Regions from separate parts of the Macellibacteroides sp. genome, predicted to be linked through region 1. Evidence: riboswitches for the same ligand, from Rfam matches in the RefSeq annotation. Region 1 holds a riboswitch; the other holds the start of a gene.
The links. A riboswitch is a leader RNA that binds a small molecule or an ion and turns the genes downstream of it on or off. The one in region 1 is predicted to bind cobalamin.
Positions count from the first base shown of each region.

Region 2: another riboswitch for cobalamin. It lies ahead of AB7E53_RS12105 (TonB-dependent receptor); the one in region 1 lies ahead of AB7E53_RS09440 (TonB-dependent receptor plug domain-containing protein).

Region 1 covers NZ_JBFWMI010000055.1:5,121-18,812, reverse strand. Annotated here, with positions in the region: gene rocD (ornithine--oxo-acid transaminase) at 1-203, shown strand, start outside; gene rocF (arginase) at 236-1,132, shown strand; gene tamL (translocation and assembly module lipoprotein TamL) at 1,180-3,504, opposite strand; gene AB7E53_RS09450 (translocation/assembly module TamB domain-containing protein) at 3,488-8,104, opposite strand; gene AB7E53_RS09445 (TonB-dependent receptor plug domain-containing protein) at 8,164-8,841, opposite strand; cobalamin riboswitch at 9,045-9,244, shown strand; gene AB7E53_RS09440 (TonB-dependent receptor plug domain-containing protein) at 9,279-11,285, shown strand; gene AB7E53_RS09435 (YncE family protein) at 11,307-12,395, shown strand; gene AB7E53_RS09430 (ABC transporter substrate-binding protein) at 12,439-13,563, shown strand.
Region 2 covers NZ_JBFWMI010000091.1:232-11,044, forward strand. Annotated here, with positions in the region: partial or broken gene AB7E53_RS12100 (sirohydrochlorin cobaltochelatase) at 1-268, opposite strand, end outside; gene AB7E53_RS12105 (TonB-dependent receptor) at 268-2,475, opposite strand; cobalamin riboswitch at 2,525-2,739, opposite strand; gene AB7E53_RS12110 (cobyrinate a,c-diamide synthase) at 2,786-4,102, shown strand; gene AB7E53_RS12115 (cob(I)yrinic acid a,c-diamide adenosyltransferase) at 4,107-4,667, shown strand; gene AB7E53_RS12120 (hypothetical protein) at 4,729-5,676, opposite strand; gene AB7E53_RS12125 (Gfo/Idh/MocA family protein) at 5,859-7,013, shown strand; gene AB7E53_RS12130 (sugar phosphate isomerase/epimerase family protein) at 7,026-8,018, shown strand; gene AB7E53_RS12135 (diaminopimelate dehydrogenase) at 8,146-9,042, shown strand; gene lgt (prolipoprotein diacylglyceryl transferase) at 9,078-9,896, shown strand; gene AB7E53_RS12145 (FprA family A-type flavoprotein) at 9,900-10,813, shown strand, end outside.

The DNA.
Region 1 (13,692 bases):
GGCTGCTCAATGCTGTGGTGACAAGACCGATGGAGCATAAAACGGCATGGGATATTTGCCTCGCATTGAAAGAGAACGGTCTGTTGGCCAAGCCAACTCACGGAGATATCATTCGTTTTACCCCTCCGTTGATTATAACGAAGGAACAAATGATGGACTCCATTGCCATTATCCGGAAAACGCTGGATGCTTTTGGAAAATAATGGCTGATTGAATAAATTAAAAACAAAACCACATGAAAATAAATGTTATCGGTGTACCCCTGAATCTGGGCTGCGATCGGAAGGGAGTGGAAAAGGCTCCTAATTATTTAAGGGAAAGGGGACTGATGAGCCTGATCCGAAGTCACGGACACAAAGCCTTCGACCTGGGAAATTTATATGTTCCTCCTGTTACGGAAGAGGAAAAATACCTGAAGGGTTCGCGGTTGAAGTACCTGGATGTGATTGTAGAAGTTAATAACAACCTGGCTGAACTTGTATATGATACATTGCGCGGCGGAGCTTTTCCCCTTGTAATAGGCGGTGACCATTCTCTGGGACTGGGTAGTGCATCGGGAGTTGGTAAGTGCTACGATGATTTTGGTATCATCTGGCTGGATGCCCATGGAGATATCAATACGGGAGAGACTTCTCCCAGCGGAAATATTCATGGCATGCCTCTAAGTGCACTGATGGGATTGGGAAGCGAAGAGTTGGTGAATGTCTATTCGCCCGGCAATAAAGTGCTTCCCCAGAATGTATTTTTGGTTGGAACACGCAGTCTGGATGAGGGAGAATGCGCACTGATCGAAGAGCAGCACCTCAGCGTATATACCATGGATACCATCCGTGATAAAGGAATCGCCTTTGTTGCCGAAGACATCAAGAATAAGTTACGCGAACGGAAAATAAGGAATGTCCATTTCAGCATTGATGTGGACAGCATTGATCCATCGTATGCTCCCGGAACAGGGACTCGGGTGCCGGAAGGATTGATCCCTTCCGAATTTGAAGAGTTTGTAAGTCACATATTGTCGACAAACCTTATCAAGTCGCTGGATCTGGTAGAACTTAATCCCGAATTGGATAGCGATGATAAGACAACCAATCTTTGCTTGTCTGTAATCGATTACATTACCTCCCGCTTATAGAACCCTGTTAAATAAATCTGAAATCCGGCTATATCGGCTGTCTGTTGTTAGAATGGATAGCCGATGGCCAGATGCAGTCCCAGCCCATCTTTAAATCTGGGAATATTATAATATCCTTTCTTTCCAGTCTCGTAAGGAGTATGTAAGGCGATACCCAGGTCGAGTCGCAGCACAAGGAATTCCAGGTCGTACCGGATACCTGCACCGGTTCCCAATGCAATGTCGTTTAAAAAGTTTGCCGAGTTTATTAATCCCCCGGGGCGTGCTTCGTCGCTCCGAAGCAGCCAGATATTCCCTGCATCCAGAAAAACAGCACCATGCAGGTTTTCGATCATGCGGAAACGGTATTCGATGTTTGCTTCCAGTTTAACATCGCCCGTCTGATCGATGTAGGAATAGGGATTGTCTATATTGGGACGGAAACGTCCGGGACCGATACTCCTAACCGTAAATGCTCTGATGCTGTTTGCCCCACCGATGTAGAATTGTTCGCTGTAGGGGGCGATTGTGGCATTGCCGTAGCTGTAGATGAAACCGCCCATCAACCGCATGGCAAGCCGCTGATTCCGGTCTATTTCATGAGTCACTCTTATTTCGCTGGTAAGTTTGATAAACTGGGCATACGGATTACCCAGGATCGTTTTCCCTTTCGTAAAGCTCTTCCCCGCCAGGGCGTTTATTCCCGAAAGGATATTCCCTGCGGAGGTGATACTGCTTTCCCACCACAATTGGTTTTTCCCCTCTTTAATCATTGCATTGTCGTAGGTGTAGGTATAGCTCATAGCCGGAATGAATTGATTCTTCAAACTAAGGTATAAGGCCGGATTGGCAGCGGTGATGGAATCGAACTCATGCGTGGTGCTCTGCAACAGATTATAGGTTAGTCTGAAGGGAACCAACGTATGTTTGCTGGATGCCGTTGGCTGAAAACTATAGGACGCACTTCCTCCAAAGGCCAGTAATTTAAAGAAGCGCGACCGGTTGAGCTGGTCGGCATACAATTTGAACGTAGTATTGGCCGGATAGTCGTATATCTTATGTTGGAAGCCGGGGAAAATGATCCGGGGAAAGGTAAGAGTACCCGAGAGTCCCAGTTCATAGCTGTTGATGGAGTTGCTGGCTCCGTTTACCCGGTTGCCGGTCTGCCATTCGTAAGACCCGCGAAGCGTTATGCCCAGCACTTCGCCTCCTTTGAAAAGATTCCGGCGGGTAAGGCTGACTACGGCACCCGGACCTGCCTGATTATTACTTTTAGAGGTAACATTCAGTTCAAGTTCTCCGTCCAGCGGAAGTTCATACATGGCATTTATACGCAGGTTCAGCGTATCGCAGGCTAATGAAGTATCCTTGGGCGTATATTGCATATCGGTATATCGGAAAATGGATAGTCTGTTTAAAGCCGACTGAGTTTTCTCCTGTACGGACTGTTTATAAAGATCTCCTTTTCTAAAGAAGAGCCGGTTGTAAAGTATACGCGGACGAACCCGCAGTTTGCCTTCGTAATAGATCATCAGATCTTTGTACAGGATGGAATCGGTGGGAGTCTCCCCATCGTATCCGTTCAAACTGTAGGAAATATTGCCCACATGCCAGGGGCGTACAGCGGTGGCAGGCAGACCCGGCTTACTGATAACCTTTAATCCTACCCTGCCCGGATAATTTAAGGTGTCTGCCTGATAGGCTATAAAATCGGGACGGAAATAGTAGTACCCCTTGTTTCTCATGATCGATGCCAGCCGCTGTCTCTCTTCTTCCAGCTTGATCACACTGAAATTGTCGTTAGGACGGATAGCCCTTTCTGCTAAAGTCTGCCGGACGATCGAATCGGCTTTGGGTGAGATAGAGGTATAGATTACGGTATCTATCTTATAGGGCTGCCGCATGTCTATCTGATAACTCACTTTAGCTTTCAGGGAGTCTTTTTTGTCGGGCAAAACAGAATAGGAGGCGGTGCCGTTGAAATACCCGTATTCACGCAACAAGTTTTGCACTACCTTGGTGCGTACATCCGGACTTACAGTAGAGATAAGAACCGGTTTTGCGGCCAGTTTATTAAATATCCATTTGCTGAATTTGCTTTTCTTATTTACAAATCCGTTGTAAATCCACAATCCAAAGGGAAACGGAGTACGTATAGACGAGCTTCCAAAGATGGCATTGTTGGGAGGATAAGCCAATGCGGCTTCAATCTCTTCGAGCGCAGCCTGTCCGGCCTTGGTGGAGTCTTCGTTCTGAATAGCTATCTTTCGGATTCCGGTGTACAGAACTTCACCATCCGGAAGATTCCGGGTGGTGGAGCAAGCGGATAACAGAATTACAACCATAAGCAGGCTTGCCCAACGAAACAGAGATGTATTATTGATTTGATTCATCATTCGCATTGTTTTCATTTACAGGGGTTATCTTTTTGGGTTTCCTAAAAATAAAGAACTCACCTATATGTTTCATTTTTCTTCTCAACACAATACCGGCTCCGGTTTCGGTAATCTCTCCTTCCAGAATACTTTCGTAGTTCTTGTTGTGGAACAATTTCACATACCGGGTTCCGCTATTATCCAAACGATATTCAAATGAGATATTGTCGATAAAAGTCTGATTCTGTTCCGGTACATTTCCGGTTGAAATTCGTCCCCCCAGCACCACCCGGATACGGTCGTTATAGAATCGTTTGGCAAAGCGGAAAGAATAATCGGTCCGCTTTTCGCCGGTTTCTTCCTCACTGCTTTCAACTCCCAGAGATATATCTACCGTTTTAAGTGCCGAACCAGCCAGGTTTGTAATTTCCTTTTGCAGGAAACTGTTTAAGGCAGCCCCCATATTCATGTTTACTTTTCCGGTCCCGCTGCCGCTCCCCAGGTACATCCCTGTAACAAGCATGCTTACCGCCTGCTTGCTGCGTTCCTCTTCACCCATTGCACTCAGCTGATTCTGAATGGTCAGATCTTCCGGAGCATTCAACGTAAATTCGAGTTGCATGTCGCTCATACGTTGTTTCAGCGAGATTCCCACATCGAAATTTACCTGTCGGGGAGTCTGTTCATTCAGTGTTACTGCCGTACGCACCCTTTCGGTAGCTTGTAAGTTAAGAACCGGATTCATCGGATCGCCATTCCATTCCACATAACTGTCCTCCTTGATGGTAAACTTCTTTTTGGGAATTACCGGCAACGTATAGAGGATACTTCCTCCGGACAGGGTATATCTCCCATTTAAAAACATATCCCCCTGAGGCGTATATTGAAAATAAAGATCACCACCTCCTTCCAGCTCAATCCTGCTTTCCTGATCCGCACTCAGGTCGGCCTGCAACCGTACGGCCGGATCAATATGTATGGTAAGGAGCATATCCATTCCTCCCAGTTGTAACGGAGGAATCTCCTCCATGCGATCCGTATACAAAGTATCGGTGAAGGAGGTGAATGTAACCAGATCCGACAGGCGGTCCTGAACCGTGAGGGGTGAATCCATAAGCACGTAAGTAAGGTCCGTATTACCCAATAGCTGAAGATTCCCGCGCATGGTAATTGCATCCAATGGTCCCCGTAAAGTAGAGTTGAGGTTTACAAACAATTTGCCATAGACCAGGCTCTCCTTGTTCCGTTTAACATCTACCAATTGCAGGTTATCTGCATTTAATTTCAGGTTAGCCAGTACCCGGGCCGGGTCGGAGAAGTTGATATCCCCGTTAATAACAAATGGATTTTTTCCGTATGCGTACAGGTTGTAATTGTTGAACAGAAGCTTGTTGTTCCCAATTTCCAGTTTCTTATTGTCGAAACGGTAAGTCGATCCTGCTGCTACTACGAATACAGAAGCTGAATCCATCTGCAGGAATCCGGCCGCTTTGGGATCGGAGGCACGTCCTTTAATGTCCAGGTTTCCCTGCAGAAAACCCTGCATGCGGGCCATTCCGTCGGGAATAAACGGATTGGCCATTTCAAGGGGGAAGTCCGTTATATTGATGGCCCCCGAAACGCTGTCGCGGACCCCCGCCTGATAAAATGCGGTGGCGGAGGAGATCTCTTTCCGGTCTCGCAGGAAGTGGATATCCACCTGATGGCTGTTTTCTGACATAGGAAGGTACACAGCTGATAACTGCATTTCGCCTACCCGTTTATTTTCATAAAACAGCTCGTCTATCCCGGCATCGGCAATCAGCATAAAGGTATTATCCGATGGAGCATATTGGATATCTGCACTAACGATTCCTCCCATTGAAGGGGCGTTTGGTATATTAGCCGAAAGCAGACTCAGGTCAAGCTGACTTATTTCTGCGTGCATTTCTTGCAGAGCTCCGCTATCAGGCACCGAGTGCAACCATATGGATGCATTCTGTTCGCCGGTCAGCCGCAGATTGGCCGACATGTTCTTAAGATCCTTATAACGGAGGTAATTATCCTCATTCAGGGTGAATCTGCGAAAGGCTATAATAGGGTTGTCCGGATAAAGCCTGGCAGAAATAAATCCTTCTTTTTCCAGTCGGGCTTCAGTGCCCAGGTGAAGGCCTACCTTGCCGTCGCCATCGGTTACATGAACCAAAGCGTTTACCTCATTTTTCCGGATATGGCCATCCAGAATGCCGTTATAAGCCTTTCTCCAACGGGTCCGGTTCAGTTTTACCTCCCCTTTCAACTTTAATCCGGATGTATCTTCAAACGACTCGATCCGGAGGGTATCCACCATTAATGTGTCTTGTTGGAATTTATGCATGGCCATGTTGACCGACAAGCCCTGAGCGGGAGATGTTGCTGCAGAAAATGAAGCCTCGTTGAATTTTATTTTCTGCAAGGCAAGCAGATCCTGAATTGGATTCTGTTTGCCAATGAATCCCTGTATGTTTACATTGGGTAACAGCGGACGTAAAACAGTAAGATCGAGCTCTTGCTGTTCGTATTGATTCATAAGTCTGTCTGTAATCAGAGAAAGGGAAGCCGACAGCTTTGTGGCACCCTGATCGCTGTTTAACTTCATGAACGCATCTCCGGCAGTTATCTCAAAATAGGTGCTGTCGCGGGTGGTTCCTGCCTCGAACCGGGTATCCTGGGGGTAGTAAGTTTTTTCTTCGCCCGATAGCTCCCATTGAGTGAGCCTGCCTGTCAGATGGAGAATCTCATTAAGGTTACTGCTTGCATTTGCTTCGAAGCGAAAAGCGGTGCTTAACGGAACGTCTACCAGATGCAGGCGGTACAGGTTTAGATGCTCTACTTGTGCATCCAGATTCATTTCTGCTTTCTTTCTTTGTAGAATCCCGGAGACAGATGCCTTTAATAACGCTAAAGGATAGCCGCTTTCCAGCTGCAATTCATAGGCATGGTTCTTTAAACGTCCATTTAACTGAATTTCCGAAACAGAGTTTCTCCCATATTTAATATCTGAAATGGTTGCCTGCAGAAGAGAGCTGGTGCGGGCAGAATATAAATCAAAACCTTTCCCTTTTATTGCGGCCGAAGCTGTAAGCCAGTAAAGGGAATCTTTAGGCATGAAATGGTTGGGTTGCAGACTATCGATTGAGACGGATATCTGGTAGTCTTCCGACTGGCTCTGATAGGATCCATCCAGTTTAACAAGGGCTTTATCCTCCTTAAAGGTAAGATTCGTTTTATAAGCATCCTTTTTGAAAGATACTTCGCCTTTGAGTTCCATCCCATACGGAAGCTCCAGCATGTCTCGTTGTTTTTTATCCAACATGCCGAGTATAAACTCCAGGTTGTAGGACCGGGCATCGATGCGGAAGCTGCCTTGCCGCTGCAGACTGTCGGCAATCTGAATCAGCGTTCCGGTTGCATCCATTTTAAAAGCACCCGCAAGCTCGGCTTTAAAACCACGCAACTCCAACTTATCTAAATTCCCTTCGATACCGGCTGTTACCGAAACCGGACGGTTCGGGTAATAGGTCTTGAAATCTTTGGGCAGGTCGCCGGCTGCGAGCATCAGATCTCCTTTGCCGATGGATGCAATCAGCAGACTTCGGATGGACCCTTCGGCCTTTTCATCCAGCGAACTCCAGGGTGCACTTACCAGAAGCTGCATTTCAGAGTAGGGAGTCTTAAGTTGAAGATTCGGTATTTCCAGTTGCTTCCCGTCGCTCAGAATACTTGCTTCCAGGGAGGAGAGCTTCAACCCGGATTGTTCGGAAAATGAAAACCGGCGGATATTGATGCCGAATACCTTGTCTTCAAAAGAAAGAGAATCTGCTTCAAACTCCAGGCTGTCAATTGCGATATGGTTGGGATCCAGTCCCGGTTTTCTTCCTAACGTATCATTGTCCAACGAGAAAGTCCCCTCCGTAAGTTGAATCTTGCGGGCCGAATAACCTGATCGTCCCAGATCGATCCATCCTTTTGAAAGCAACGCATGGTTCATTCCTCCGCGCATACGGACGGTATCACCCGGAAGTCGAATATCCAGGTTTACTTTATTCAGCACAACCTCGTCAAGCGCAATTTTCCAGTTAAGCGGAGCAGAGGTGGAATCCTTCTCTTCCGCAACTGAATCCATCCGGATAGAAAGCTGCGTATCTGATAATTCCATCGAGTTGAGGGTTGCCATCTCCTTAGTCAGATCGATATGATCTGCCTTGGCATGGAAACGGCCTAATTGTCCGTCAATCTGCAACCCTTCGATAAAGTCGCCCGAGTGAATCTGACCTCCTTTCAAATCAACAGCATCCACTACAACCTTGCTTTTCAGCAAAGGGAGCAATTTAACCCGGACCTCGAGGGACTGTAGTTTAAGCAGGGTGTCTGCCGGAGTGCGCAAGGCCAAAACATCCTGAATGGTAAGGTTGAGGGGAAACGACAGGCGTACCTTCGCAATCCGGATATCAATACCCGTCGAGGTTGAAGCATAGGCTACAATCTTATTCCGGGCAAAGTCCTGAACGGGAGGGAAGTACAAGAGTACAGACAATAACAGGATGAGTGCCAGTGGCACCAAGAAAGCAATACCTATCCATTTCATCCATCTCTTCATACGCTGGTACTCCTATTGATCAGAAACAAAGTTATTAAAAAATAGGAAATATCATACCCTTATTTCCCGGTTTTAATAACAATGGCTCCGTTGGCACCCATCGCTCCATATTGCGTGGCGTCTTTCAATACGGTAATCTCTTCAATATCCTGAATCGGAATGGTACGCATAATTCCGGAATCTTGCATCGGGATACCGTTTACCACAATCAGTGCATTGGACGAGCTGTTAAAAGAAGCACCACCGCGTATGCGAACCGCTCCGCTATTCTGAACCATTACACCGGATAATCTTCTGAGCAGACAGTAGATATCCTGACAACGGGTTTTAAGTATCTCTTCCTTGTTTAATGTGGAAGAACTGATCATCTTCTTACTTTCCCGCTCCAATACTTTTTTTAAATTCTCGTCCGGTTCATAGCGATGGTCAACTTCGAAAGATCCCTCCTTAAGCTGGATGGTAAGAAAAGTATAACCCGATACCGGAACTTTCACCGTTTTGCCGGTCTTGTTCATCTCCACGTATAAGGTATCCTGCAGATTGGCATCGGCAAATACAAATACCCCGTTTTTATCAGTCTTCACAGTCGTGCCGGGAGAACTTCCTAAACGTACTTCGTAGCGTTTGATGGCTTTTTCTTTGGAATCTCTTAATACCCCGGTAAGCGTATCACTCTGGGCAATCAGAAAATGAGAGGAAAGAATTGAAAAGATTGAGATTAATAAGGTTGTTTTCATATGAATAAGATTTTAAAATGGATAGGGCAGAAAATATAGCATGTTTAATGGTTCGCCAATGGCGCAGATCGTTGCAAATAGGTTTGTTTCATGTTGTTATAGTATTTAAACAGTTGTCTTACAAATATATATAATTATTGATTAATGCGTAAGGTTTATAAGATAATTTTATAAAAAAGTTTGTGTATCTCTCTTTTTCTCTATCTTTGCAGTCGAATGATGGTGTAACGAAGCATGTTCATGTTTCGTTAGTAAAAGGGAATCCGGTGCAATACCGGAGCTGTACCCGCAGCTGTAAGCTCAAGAAAACCTCGGTCTACCATTGCCACTGTCCGCCTGCGGACGGGAAGGCTACCGAACTAAGGGAGCAAGCCAGAAAACCTGCCGCAATTCTTAATACCGATGCTTCGGGTGAAGGTGTCGTAAACGAAATTTTTATGCTGAATAAACAAGTGAAAGTATCTTTTTGGGCGGGACTGTTTTGTCTTGTGTCCAACAACGGATTGATTGCCCAGCAAGACTCCCTGGTACTACGCCACCGTAATCTGAACGAGGTTGAGGTGGTAGAGAAGGTGCGTCCCGCCGTAACGCGGGAAGGCACGCCGGTGCAGATGCTGAATAAAAGCGACATGCTTCGTCTGGGAGTGCAGGAATTATCGGAAGCTGTAAAACGTTTTTCGGGAGTAACGATCAAAGACTATGGAGGTGTTGGAGGGTTGAAGACCGTTTCCGTTCGTAGTCTGGGTGCCCAGCATACCGCGATAAGCTACGACGGTATTACCATTAGTGACGCACAAAGCGGACAGGTGGATATCAGCCGCTTTTCGTTGGATAACGTAGAGCAGGTTCTGCTTTCAATCGGACAGGCAGACGATATCTTCCAAACGGCCCGGATATATGCTTCAGCAGGAGCTTTGCAGATTGAAACATCGCACCCTCTGTTTGACGATAAGAAGTATACGATTGAAGGACAGCTTAAAGCGGGCTCTTTCGGATATTTCAATCCCTCATTCAGATACGGACAAAAGGTGGGATCCAAAGTTGCTGTTACCATGCATGGCGATTGGCTTACGGCCGATGGCGACTATCCCTTTACATTGGTTAACGGGACCCTGCGGGAAGAGCAAAAGAGACTGAACAGCGACATCAATTCATGGAGAGGAGAGGCCAACATATATGCAGATCTGCAGCATGCAGGCCGGTTACAGGTGAAGGCTTACTACTTTGATTCGGAACGAGGTCTTCCGGGATCGGTCAGCCTGTATAATCCCCAGGCACGCGAACGTTTATGGGACCGGAACTTCTTTACGCAGACAAGGTACGAGAATAAAATAGGAGCGTATGTGTCGGTTAAAGGGTTGTTGAAGTTCAATCATGCATACAACCGGTACCTCGACATAAACAATAAATATGCCGGAGGGAGACAAGACGACCGCTATACGCAGAAAGAATATTATGCATCAGGAGCATTGAAATATGTGCCTGCAGATGTTCTCAGCTTTTCTTTTGCCTCCGACTTCTTTGTTAATACCCTGGATGCAACCATTCCCGAAAGTCCCTACCCAACACGGTATACATCCCTTTCGGTGCTGGCAGCCCAATACCAGAATGCACGTATTACGCTTACCGGAAGTTTGCTGGGAACCTATATTACGGAGAGGGTGAAGACCGGCGACCGACCGGCAGACCGTAAACGGATCTCTCCGGCGCTAAGTGGATCGTGGCGGATATGGGAAGAGAAGAATGTCCGTGTGCGAGCCTCCTTTAAAGATATTTTCAGGGTACCTACCTTTAATGATCTTTACTACCTGCGTGTAGGGAATACCGGATTAAGACCGGAACGTGCTACGCAGTACAATGTGGGTCTTACCTGGAGTGGAAAGCCTTTCAGCGCCCTGGATTACCTCCGGTTTTCGGCCGATGGGTATTATAACCGGGTTAGTGATAAAATTGTGGTGATACCTTCTTTGTCTTTTGCCAGAATGATGAATTTCGGGGAGGTATCCATTAAAGGGTTGGATTTGAATATGGAGGCAGGCATGCCGGTTTCCAATAAACTTTCTTTCCAGCTTGCCGGAACCTATACCTGGCAGAAGGCGGTTGATATAACTGATCCGGCCAAGAAGAATTATAAACATCAGATTCCTTACACTCCGGAACATTCGGGTACAGCCTCTCTTACTGCCGAAACTCCCTGGATTAATGTAGGCTATATGCTTACAGCTGTGGGAAATCGTTACGCTCTTCCTCAGAATATCCGCGAAAACCGTATCGACGGCTATATTGAACAGGGCATTTCTGCCAACCGTACCTTCAAACTGGGTAAGGCATCCCTGCGTTTACAAGGCGAAATTATTAACCTGGGTGATATCAATTACGAGGTTATTAAATATTATCCCATGCCCGGACGATCTTTCCGGGTTTCACTTAAAATAAACTATTAATCGTATTAAAAACGTATAGAAATGAAGAAGATTGATTTATTGTTAGGATGGTTGTTTAGTGCTGCTTTCCTTTTTACACTGACCTCTTGCGAAAGTGACGACCAACCCGTTGTGGTTGAAGTTCCCGAACAGACAGAGGGTGTGTTTGTCCTGAATAGAGGACCTCAAGGAAGCAATAGTTCTGCCTTGACTTACTTTGATTCTGAGAGTAAAACCGTAGTGTCGGATGTGTTTGCGAGTCTAAACGGACGGAAGCTGGGTGATTCGGCCGAGCAATTGCTGGTGTACGGAGGTAAGATGTATGCAACGGTTTACGGCTCTTATCAGATTGAGGTGATGGATAAGAAAGGAAAGTCGTTGAAGACGATTACATCCAAAAATACAGATAATTCTTTTCACCAGCCGCGATGCATGGCTTCGGGTAATGGAAAAGTATATGTTACCTTTTTTGATGGCTACGTGGGGATTGTAGATACCACGAGCCTGGAGGTGACAAAAATAGCACCGGTGGGTTTAAATCCGGAACAGCTTACCCTGGCTAACAATAAGATTTACGTGGCGGTATCGGAAGGAATGAATTACCCCAATACCGGAACCAAAGTGGCCGTACTTGACGCCACAACATTAGCAGAGGTAACCAAGATCGACGTGCTTAAGAATCCGACGGAGATTCTATCGGATAGTCAGGGAGATGTGTATGTAATTTCATTGGGCGATTATGGCTATACAGTAAATAATACGTTACAGCGTATCGATAAACAGACCCAGAAGTCTACAGTCTTGATGGAGGCTACCACCATGACAATGAGGAATGATACGCTTTATGCTATTTATTCTCTTTGGGGAAAACCTGTGACCGATTATATCATGTATGATTGCAAGAATGAGTCTGTGGTAACAACAAATTTCCTGAAAGATGCTATTATCTATCCTGAAAAAGCAAGTCCGGCTTGTCTGGATGTAGATCCGGTAACAGGAAATATCTATATCGGAGTTACCGACTATAAAACAAATTCGGATATTTATATTTTTTCTCCGGAGGGAAAACAGCTGAATAAATTTGAAGCAGGATCAGATCCCCGGGTTGTTGCTTTTATTTCAAATAAATAGGTAAATTGGCGTCTTGAAAAAGATCCGTCCAAGTATGATGCATATGAAACAACATGTAGTTTATATCCTTTTGCTCCTTTCCATTTTTACTTCCTGTTCATCGGGAAGTAAGAAGGGAGGGGTTGCAGCGTCCTATTCGGACACCATTCGCTACGCTGAAGGTTTTACGGTTAAACATTATCCGTCTTACCGGGAAGTGGAGGTGCGCGATCCGTGGGATTCAAGCAAGATACTCCAACGGTATATCCTGGTAGACCGGACCAAGGATATTCCGTCTGATCTTCCGCAGGGAGTGGTGGTTCGTGTACCCGTGAATCGGTTGGCTGTTTACAGTTCTGTACATTGCTCTATGCTGGAACAGCTGCAGGTTGCCAACGAAGTGGTGGGTGTCTGCGAGCCTCGTTACATAGACAGTCCGATTATTCAAAAAGGGATTCAGGCAGGAACGGTAGCCGATTTAGGCGAAGCTACCTCCCCCAATGTGGAGAAGATGATCGACATCAATGTAGAGGCGATTCTGGTTTCTCCGTTTGAAAACGCAGGGTATGGTCCGGCCGAGAAGCTGGGACTCCCAATCATTGAATGTGCCGATTACATGGAGGCCACCCCTTTGGGCCGGGCGGAATGGATTCGTTTCGTTGCTTTATTCTTTGAAAAAGAGGAGGCTGCCCAACGGATCTTCAATGATACCGAAAAGGCTTATCTGGATATAAAGCAGCTGGCGGCAGGGGTGACTTCAAGACCTACCGTGTTGTCTGAAAAGAAATTTGGAGCATCCTGGTTTGTTCCCTGCGGAGACAGTTATATGGCTACCTTGTATGCCGATGCCGGCGCCGATTATATGTTTGCCGATTTGCCCGGTTCCGGCAGCAAACCATTGTCGTTCGAAACCGTACTGGATAAGGCAATGCATGCCGATTACTGGCTGATTAAATTCAATCTGGCCGATGATATGAATTATCAGGCACTTCAGACGGAATACAAACCGTATGCCTCCTTTGAAGCATTCAAGAATAAAAAGATCTATTACACCAATACAGGAAAGGTTCCCTACTACGAGGAGGTGCCGATGCATCCCGATTATCTGTTAAAAGATTTGGTTTGGATATTTCATCCTGAATTATTGCCAGGGTACAAGCCAAGGTATTTCAGCCGGATGATGGATTAATTTAGACCGTTCCCCTTTTGCTTAAGCAGAACAATCGTATAGTATAACCGGTTTCTAAACGAACAGCTAATCGTTGGACCATGGTCGAACGATATCTCAACCATGGTCCAACGATATGTTGACCTAGGT
Region 2 (10,813 bases), on a different contig from region 1:
TTTGTTTCAGTCGGTTAATTACAATCCGGGAAGTGTAAGCCTCACGAATAGTAACATCAGGAAACGCTGATTTCATTTTATTATTTATCACTTCGATTGTACGTTTTCTGGTAAGATCGTGTGTAGTACCGAAATGAACAATCAACAATGCAGCTTTGTCTCCTTGCTGCATTGTTTCAAACAAATTTGATTCTTCAAAATTATCCCCGTTGCTTGCCTTACATACTAAGCTTATTAATAGGGCAAGGCATATGAATGTATATTTCATTACTTACGAAATTTAAGAAGTAAACTTATATAGAAAGTTCGACCGGGCGACAGAGTGGCATAATTACTGTTGTAAGGCCGGTCGTCACGATAATTAAAAATGTTTTCGATCCCGATACCGGGCTCAAGTATAAAGTTTGCTAGGTGGTTGAATGTATGTCGTGTAGATAGATTCCATAACTGATAACCTGGTGCATTTCCATACGTGCCGGTTTCAAATCGTTTACTTTGAAGTCTGCCTGCAAGATTGACATTTAATGTGTAAAAGCCCCATACTTTGTTCCAATTGCTGTTTATACTTCCGGAATGCTTTATACTACGAGGTAAACGCGAATCCGTATTCGTGTCTTTTGCATCCGCATAACTGTACGAACCACCCATTGATACACCATATCCCAGATAGCTGTTTATTGAAATATCGACTCCTTTTACTCGTGCTTTATCAACATTCTGGTATTCCATACGTTTGGTTATACTGTTGGCAATGTCTGTTTCGGTAAGGGCAACTTGTTTACTGGTGATAAGATTGTCTAAATTGTTAATGTAGGCAGTCGCAGAAATCGAGAACAGCCTGCTCATGAATTCTCCGTTTATTGCATAATAATTACTTTTTTCGGGCTTAAGGTTAATGTTTCCGGCACTCAGCGTTCCGTTTTTCTCTTTGTTGTAATAGAGTTCTTCCAACGAAGGAGCTCTGAATCCACTGGAGTAGGTTGCTCTGAAATTAAATGCTCCGGGTGAATACATAAGTGACAGCTTGGGAGTAAATCTGTTCTTGAATGTTTCATGGTAAATATATCTCAACCCAACGATCGCCTGAAAATTCTGTAAGAATTTGATTTCATCTTGTGTATACAAGGCCATCGTGTACGCTTGTTTGTCTCCCGCAAGTGCTTCCGGATTCTTCAGTTTGTCGGTAATGTATTCGGATCCTATTGTGATTTTATTGAAGTCTCCAGCCATGAATACACTTTTTAGATTGGCATTGTAATAGTGTTGGCGTTTACTTAATGCCGATGTTCCATTCTTTATGGTAATATTTCCCTTTTTATCTTTTACATCCTTGATATATTCTTTGGTCCCTTCAAAATTGTCATTGTACAAATCCAGACTGATATAGGATGCATTTCCTAAAAGAAACTTACTTCCAAGTGCCAGGCTATAATCATTGTATGCCAGGTTATAGTCGTATTCTGAGACAGGACGGTCATTCTCTTTATTATACATACTGCCCCGGGCATAGAACGATAGAGCTTTCGTTGCAGAATAGGTGAAGTGCTGGGTCAGAATGTTGGAGTAAAATTTATCAGAAGCTTTCTTGTTTGTTTCAGTCAGCTTCTCGTTTCCCTTTGAGTCGTATGTGATGGCTTGATTGTTTAGCTGCCAGCCATCCGATTGTCGTCTGTTATAGGTTGTAAACGAACCGAATTTTCCGGTGTTGATATCCAGATTGATTGTCTGATCGAATTGATTTTCTTCAGCAAAGCGGGTTTCAGAGGTAACATTGATCAGATTTTTAGGCTGATCGGTAATTATGTTTATGACACCACCCATTGCTTCCGATCCGTAAAGAGATGAAGCTGCTCCTTTCAGTATTTCAATTCGTTTGACATTGCTAAGATTAATACGGGAAAGATCAACATTTCCGGATACATCTCCGGCAAGCTTCTGTCCGTTAATAAGAACCAGGATATGCTTATTCCCCAGACCGTTTAATGTCATATAACTGGCCATAGCCGTGGTGGAAAATGAAAAAGAGGGATTCAGCATGTTTAATGCATCTTTAAAATTTGTGATGCCAGCTCTTTTTAAATCGTTCCCGTTGATTATTTCCACTGGGACAGGGCTGTCTTGTATCCTGCGATGGGTTCCGGTTCCTGTAATTACAACCTGATCCAGATTTATGCCTGAATTTTCCATTTCAATAAGCATGTTCAATTGTGTTCCGTGGATTTTCTTTTCTACAGGAATGTAATTCAGGCAACTGGCCCGAAGTGTGAACGATTCATCGGGAACATTTTTAAGTATAAATTCGCCTTTACTATTGGTTGCGCAACCAATGGTGGTTTGTTCGAGCCGGACGTTAACTCCTTCAATGGGTTTTCCGTTTTTAACGTTAACAACTTTTCCGCTTAGCGTGACTTGCGCTAACGAACAAATTACAACACATCCCCACAACAGGGTTGTTAGTAAACCTTTTCTTTTCATGTTTGAGAAATAATAGTTAATAAATGGCATCCTTTAACCCGAGGATGCGGAATTTATTTATCGACTGGCAGGTTTCCTGACTATGTCCAGAAAGCGACCTTCCCATTTCTCTCGAAACAGTGGTGTGAGCTTGCTTTCTTTTATTACTTTCTACTTTTGAAAGTAAGGACTTTACAGTAGCGGGTACTGTTCCGGATTCAAACCGGATTCCCTTTTATACAAATCGCAGAATGCGATCGTATCACCAAATCAGGGGCAAAGTTAAGATGTTTATTTATATTTGTACAAGAAAATTAAGATTTAATTATTTATGAAACCTCAATTGTTGGTAGGTGCTGCCTCTTCAGGGAGCGGTAAAACTACTTTTACTCTCGGACTACTCAGGGCATTGAAGAATCGGAGTTTGAAGGCACAACCCTTTAAATGTGGCCCCGACTATATTGATACTAAATATCATTTGCTAGCCGCAGGTGAAGAGTCGGTAAATCTTGATTTATTTTTATCCTCTGAATCGCATATCCGAAATTTATATGCTAAATATGGTACCAATTCGGATGTCTGTATTACAGAGGGAGTTATGGGTCTTTATGACGGATACGACGGTATGAAGGGTAGTAGCGCTAAATTGGCAGAGTTGCTTGGAATCCCTGTTGTGTTGATACTGAATGCGAAATCAATGGCTTATTCGGCAGCTCCTGTTTTATTTGGTTATAAACATTTTAATAAAAACTTAAACATTGCAGGAGTTGTCTTTAATCGGGTGTCTTCAGAGACTCATTATGCCTATTTACAACAAGCCTGTAAGGATACAGGGGTTGAGTGTTTGGGCTACATCCCGAACAAAAAAGAGCTTGAAGTTCCTTCCAGACACTTAGGCTTGTCAATTGACAATTCTTTTTGTATGGATGATTTCGCAAACAGAGCGGCAGAGATTATAGAGGAGTTTGTTGATTTGGATCGTTTGCTTAAAATATCAAACATGCCTTTTTGCCTGCCTGATAAGTCTGAGCAGGACGAGTTGGATATTAGAGGTGACATTAAGATTGCAGTTGCTTACGACAATGCTTTTAATTTTATTTACAGAGAAAATCTGGCTCAATTAAAACGGTTGGGAAAAGTTGTCTTTTTTAGTCCTCTTGATGATGCTAAATTACCTTCTGCAGATTTGGTATATCTGCCAGGAGGTTATCCAGAATTATATTTGGACAAGCTGACAGAAAATAAGACAATGCTTCGCTCCATAAAAGCCTTTGCAGAGAATGGAGGTAATCTTTTAGCCGAATGCGGAGGGATGATGTATCTAAGTAAGGTGATTGTTGGCATGGATGGCAACCCTTATTCGATGGTTGGTGTTTTTGACCAGGAAGCTACCATGCAAGATATGAAACTTACCCTTGGTTACCGTACATTTACATATAATGGAATTGAGAATATACGGGGGCATGAATTTCATTATTCCCGGATTAATGATCCTCAAATGGATTCAATATCAGATGTTTCTATATATAATGCGAAGGGATTGAGAACAAAAACAAATTTATTTCGTTATAAGAATACAATAGCAGGTTATACTCATCTATATTGGGGCGAGCTCGATTTGATGAATCTGTGGAACCATAAATGTTAGTTATATGAAGATTTATACAAAAGGAGGCGATAAAGGTCGTACTGGTATTTTTGGCGGCGAGAGGGTGGATAAGGATGATATCAGGATTGAAGCCAATGGCTGCTTGGATGAATTAAATTCAACCATAGGGGTTGTCCGATCGCTTTTGCCGGAAAACCACGAATGGCATTCATTCTTGTTTACTATCCAGGTGGAGCTGATGGTTGCTATGTCTGAAGTTGCTACACCGTCGGCTTTGAGGGATAAAAATCCCAATAAGATAAAGGAGGATATGGATCTTTACTGCGAAAAGGAGATCGATCGGATTACGGCTGCCATTTCTGAAAGTGAATATTTTATTCTTCCCGGAGGTACACCGGTCTCAGCACATTGTCAGCTTGCCCGTACGGTTGCCCGTAGAGCAGAAAGACGGTTGTGGACATTACATAAGCAAGATCCGCTTCCCGAAACTGTACTTCGCTTTGTAAACAGATTATCTGATTTATTTTTTACTATGGCCAGGTATGATATGTATGTGAATGGAAGTGCAGAAGAACGCTGGAAGCTGTTCTTATACAAGAGATAAGTAAATCACAGGGATGTTGGTAGCCTGTCAAGGACACCAATACCCCTGTAAATGTATATTATCAATCGCCTAATGGAGTTTCTATCGTACCACCCCAGTTGGTGCTGACAGGATATAATGTAAATGTATCGTTGCTTAACCGTGATTCGTATAACTTTCCCGAATATCGTACCATTTTATTAATTTCAGGTGTTACGGAAGCAATGTGATAGTCTCTGAGTAATTGCCCGGCGTGGTTTGTCGACTTTATCTTAGCCGACATCGTTTTTCCGGTTTCGGGAATAAATGTGAGCAAGGAATGACTCTGATTTATTTTTCCAATATCTTCAGGAGAAAAAAGATGGGTAAAGGCTGTTGTGTCTGAGGATGCTGTTGCGATTCCGGTCAGTATGTTGAACTTGTCGGGATATCCTGAGAGTTTGATTTCAAATTGCTTGACTCCCGAATGAACACTGTCGGTTGCAAAGAACTCTAGTTTGCCAACTATTCGTTCGAGATTTATATCCTGTATTATTTCTTCCCCAGATCCTATCTCAAGTGTTATTTGCTTATAAAATGTGTCGGTTGTCTCTTGAAATGTAAATGAGTTGTTGTTTAGTGAATCAGTTGCAGAGGAATGTGCAAGCAGACAAATTTTATAGCTCCCCATGGGTAGTTGATCGTAAATGATTCCAAAATCCTGAGAGTCGGTACTACTGTAATGCTGTTTCCTGAAGGGGGCGGTAGTGTTGTCTACCTTATAGACTACATATTCAATTGTGGTGCAGATTGATTCCAATGTGCCTGGTGCAGGTTCGGTAATCTCGTCTGCTTTAGTTTGTGGTTCCGGAATGATTCCCGTTGGATAACCTTTGGTCGCAACGTATGGCAATACCTCTTTGCTTAGTTGGACGCTAAATTGAACAGGATAGGTTTTAGAGTCTGGTTTTTCTTCTTCTATTAAAGGATTGCTGCAGTTGCAGAACAAAATTAAACACGCCAGAATAGAAAATTCTTTTTTACTCATCATAGTTGAGGTTTTAATGGTTAACACTGTTGTTTGATTCGGATTAAAATATTCCGACTTCCAGTCCACAAAGAAAACCTTATTATTTGATATTAAAAATAAATAATGAATAAATAATAGCATCACTCATTTTTTTTCTTAGATTTGTTCCATAACTTTTGTAAAAACCATAGTACGATATTGTTATGAAACAAAAAATTAAAATGGGAATGATAGGCGGAGGCAACGGTTCTTTTATTGGAGCTGTACACCGTATTGCGGCTAATCTGGATGGTCAGATAGACCTGGTGTGTGGATGCTTTAGTGGTACACCCTCTGTTTCTGTCGCTTCCGGACGTAACCTTTTCTTGCCGGAAGACCGGATTTACAATTCTTATCAGGAGATGATCGAAGAGGAAGCCAAGCTTCCGGAAGCTGAACGGATGGATTTCGTTTCTATCGTTACACCCAATCATGTGCATTTCGAACCGGCTATGATGGCCTTGAAGCATGGATTCCATGTTGTACTGGACAAGCCGGTTACCTATACGCTGGAGGAGGCTAAGGCATTACGAGAACAGGTGAAAGTTTCCGGAAAATTATTTGCACTTACACATACCTATACGGGTTACCCCATGGTGAAGGAGGCTCGGACAAGGGTTTTGCGTGGTGATATAGGAAAAGTGCGCCGTGTTTATGTGGAATATCCCCAAGGCTGGTTATATAGTGATTGTGCTGGTGTAAATAAGCAGGCTGCATGGCGGGTAGATCCTAAGCGATCGGGTAAAGCGGGGTGTATGGGTGATATCGGCACACATGCCTTTAATTTAGTTGAATATATTACCGGGCTTAAAGCAATAGAATTATGTGCGGAGCTGAATACGTTTGTTCCCGGACGTTTATTGGATGATGACGGAGCAATGCTGATCAGATACGAAGGGGATGCAAAAGGTGTACTGACTGCATCGCAAATTGCAGTTGGTGAAGAAAACGCGCTAAAAATTCGTATCTACGGAACAAGAGGCGGTTTGGAGTGGTGCCAGGAAGAGCCCAATACCATGTGGATGAAGTGGCCTGATCGTCCGAGAGAAATGATTCGGACATCCAATGGGTATATGTCTGAGATGGCTGCTCATAATTCGCGTACCCCGGGTGGTCATCCTGAGGGATACATTGAGGCTTTTGCAAATATTTACAGAAATTTTGCTCTAACGTTGCAGGCAATGAAAGAGGGAAAAGAACCTTCTTCCTTATGTCTGGATTTCCCTTCTGTGCAGGAAGGAGTGAGGGGGATGCAGTTTATTGAAACTGTAGTAGCTTCCAGTAACAGTGATAAGAAATGGGTAATAATGGTTGATTAAATATTATATAGTATGGCTAGACCGGTTACGTTATATACTTTGCAATGGGGGGATTTGCCTTTGCAGACAGTTTGTGAGAAGGCTAAGGCTTTTGGTTACGATGGATTGGAATTGGGGCTGCCCGATCATTTGGATGTTCGTCGATCTGACAAAGAATATTATATACAGATTAAAGATTTGTTATCGTCTTATGGAATGCAATTACACACGATTTCCACCCATCTGATCGGTCAGGCTGTGTGCGATCGGATTGATGAGCGCCATAAAAGTATTCTGCCCGATTATATCTGGGGTGATGGTGACCCGGAAGGTGTTAGTCAGAGAGCAGCCGAAGAGCTCATTCGTACGGCTCATGCCGCCAAAGCCCTGGGTGTTGATACGGTGGTAGGTTTTACCGGAAGTTCCATCTGGCATTATTTGTATTCGTTTCCTCCGGTAACGGAAGAGATGGTGAATGAGGGATATGCCGATTTTGCACGAAGATTTACTCCTATATTAGATGCTTATCAGGAGTTAGGGGTTCGTTTTGCATTGGAAGTACATCCTACTGAAATAGCTTTCGATACGGTTACCGCGAAAAGAGCGTTGGAAGCTGTTAATTATCACCCTTCGTTCGGATTCAACTATGATCCAAGTCATTTAGGTTATCAGGGGGTTGATTATGTTGATTTCATATATCAGTTCCCGGAAAGAATTTTCCATGTGCACATGAAAGATGTTTACTGGAGTGACACTCCTAAGCAGGTGGGTGTTTTTGGTGGTTATGTAACCTTTGGAGATCCCCGCCGTTTTTGGAACTTCAGAAGTTTGGGAAGAGGAAAAATTAAATTTGAGGAGATTATCCGGGCACTTAATCATATTGGATATTCCGGTCCGCTTTCTGTGGAGTGGGAAGACAGTGCCATGGATAGGGAACAAGGAGCAGAAGAATCGTGCCGTTTAGTGAAGCACTTTGACTTTATGCCTTCGTCAAGAGCGTTTGATGCAGGTTTTGAAAAGAAATAAGTGAATAAATAGTACAGTTGATATTTGATGAGCCCGGACTGATAATAAAAAGTCTGGGCTATCTTGTTGTATCTCCCTATATTATGATTAACTTTGCAGCCTAAAATAGAAAGAAATAAATAAACGCATGAAAAAGATTAGAGCAGCCATTGTGGGATATGGCAATATTGGAAAATATGTTTTAGAGGCTTTGGAAGCTGCACCCGATTTTGAGGTTGCAGGCGTTGTTCGTCGTAATCCATCAGAGGTTCCGGTCGAGCTTAAGGAATATAAGGTGGTTAGTAAAATCACCGAACTTGAAAAGGTAGATGTTGCTGTGCTTTGTACCCCAACCCGTAGCGTAGAATCTTATGCGAAGGAAATTCTTTCATTGGGTATCAATACGGTGGACAGCTACGATATTCATGGAGGAATTGTTGCTCTGCGCCGCTCTCTGAATGCTGTAGCAAAAGCTCACAATGCTGTATCTGTGATTTCTGCAGGATGGGATCCGGGAAGCGACTCGGTTGTTCGTGCGCTACTTGAGGCGATGGTGCCTAAAGGTATTACATATACGAACTTTGGCCCAGGTATGAGTATGGGACATACTGTTGCAGTAAAAGCCATTGAAGGTGTAAAGGCCGCATTAAGTATGACTATTCCAACAGGAACCGGTATTCACCGCAGAATGGTATATATTGAAGTTAAAGAGGGATATGATTTTGCTAAGGTTGCTGCAGCAATTAAAGCCGACGAATATTTTGCACACGACGAGACACATGTAATGCAGGTGGAATGTGTGGATAATTTGCTGGATATGGGTCATGGTGTTCAGCTTACGCGTAAAGGTGTATCTGGAAAAACGCAGAATCAGTTGATCGATTTCAATATGAAAATCAACAATCCTGCGCTTACTGCTCAGATTTTAGTATCTGTTGCACGTGCTTCGTTTAAGCAACAGCCGGGTGCCTACACTATGATTGAATTACCGGTGATCGATATGCTTTACGGCGATAAGGAAGATTTAATAAGAAGACTGGTATAATACCAGTCTTCCTTACGGATATAAATATAAATACTATGTTATCATTTATTACCTGGACAGCAGATCCTGCTATCTTTTCCATTGGTTCACGAGAAATACGTTGGTACGGACTGGCTTTTGCATTCGGTTTTCTGATTGGCTACAAGATAGTGGAGCGTATGTGGAAAAACGAAAAACTGGATACTGCGTGGCTGGATCAATTATTGATCTATACCATGATTGGAACGGTGGTTGGAGCTCGTTTAGGTCATTGCCTTTTGTATGCACCTCAGTATTACTTATCCAACCCAATCGAGATATTGAAGATTTGGGAGGGAGGTTTAGCCAGTCATGGAGGTACATTGGGTATTATTATTGCTATCTATTTCTATTCGAAAAAGGTCAGTCATAAAAGTATGATGTGGGCTTTCGATAAGCTTGTGGTACCTACCGGGCTTGTAGCAGCAATGATTCGACTGGGTAATTTAATGAATCACGAGATTTATGGTCATGTAACGGATGTTCCGTGGGGATTCCGTTTTATTGACAACTTGCATCAATGGAAAATGGGAGCTGCCCCAGTGTTTACTGCACCAAGTCATCCAACCCAACTTTATGAGGCGTTGTGTTATCTGATAACATTCGCTCTTTGCATGTGGTTGTACTTCCGAAAAGAGGCTTTCAAGAAGGAAGGTCTTATCTTCGGTATTTTTATGATTTGTGTTTTCGCTTCCCGCTTTTTTATTGAGTTTTTAAAGAATGATCAGGAAGAATTTGAAGCTTCTATGTTGATTAATATGGGACAAGTGCTCAGCATTCCTTTCGTTTTGGCAGGATGCTGGTTCGTTTATCGGGCACTGCAAAAAAAGAATTAAATTATGTATAAACTGACAAGTATTGCGGATAAGGTATATTACGTAGGAGTAAACGACCGTCAGAAGGCCCTCTTTGAGAACCTGTGGCCGCTGCCGTACGGAGTCTCTTATAACTCGTATTTGATAGTAGATGAAAAAACAGTTCTGATAGATACCGTGGATGTATGCTATTCGGATGCTTTTCTTAGAAAAATTGCAGATGCGCTGGAAGGAAAATCGCTGGATTACCTGATTGTGAATCATATGGAGCCCGATCATGCAGGCAGCATCAGACTACTCCGTCAGCAATATCCTGATGTGCAGATTATCGGGAACAAAACCACCTTCGGTATGTTGGAAGGATATCATGGTATTACTACAGGTTTATATGAAGTGAAGGAGGGAGATACTCTATCATTGGGTAAACGCCAGCTGATGTTCGTTATGGCTCCGATGGTCCATTGGCCTGAAGTTATGTTTACGTACGAGACAACGGATAAAATATTATTTTCAGCAGATGCATTCGGTACTTTCGGAGCGCTTTCAGGAGCTGTTATCGATGAGGATATGAATGTTGACAGATTCTGGGATGAGATGGTTCGCTATTATGCCAATATCGTTGGAAAATATGGTAATCCGGTTCAGCGGGCTTTGAAGAAACTAGACACAATTGAAGTAAACACCATTTGTTCTACGCATGGACCTGTTTGGCGGAAACATAAAGACAAAGCAATCGAGATTTATGATAAGTTGAGTCGTTACGAAGGTGAAGATGGCGTTTGTATCATATATGGCAGCATGTACGGAAATACGGAACAGATGGCCGAAGCGATTGCCGCCTCATTGGCTGAGAACGGGGTCAAGAATATTGTAATGCATAATGTATCCAAATCGCATGCATCGAATGTGCTGATGGATGTATTTAAATACAAAGGGTT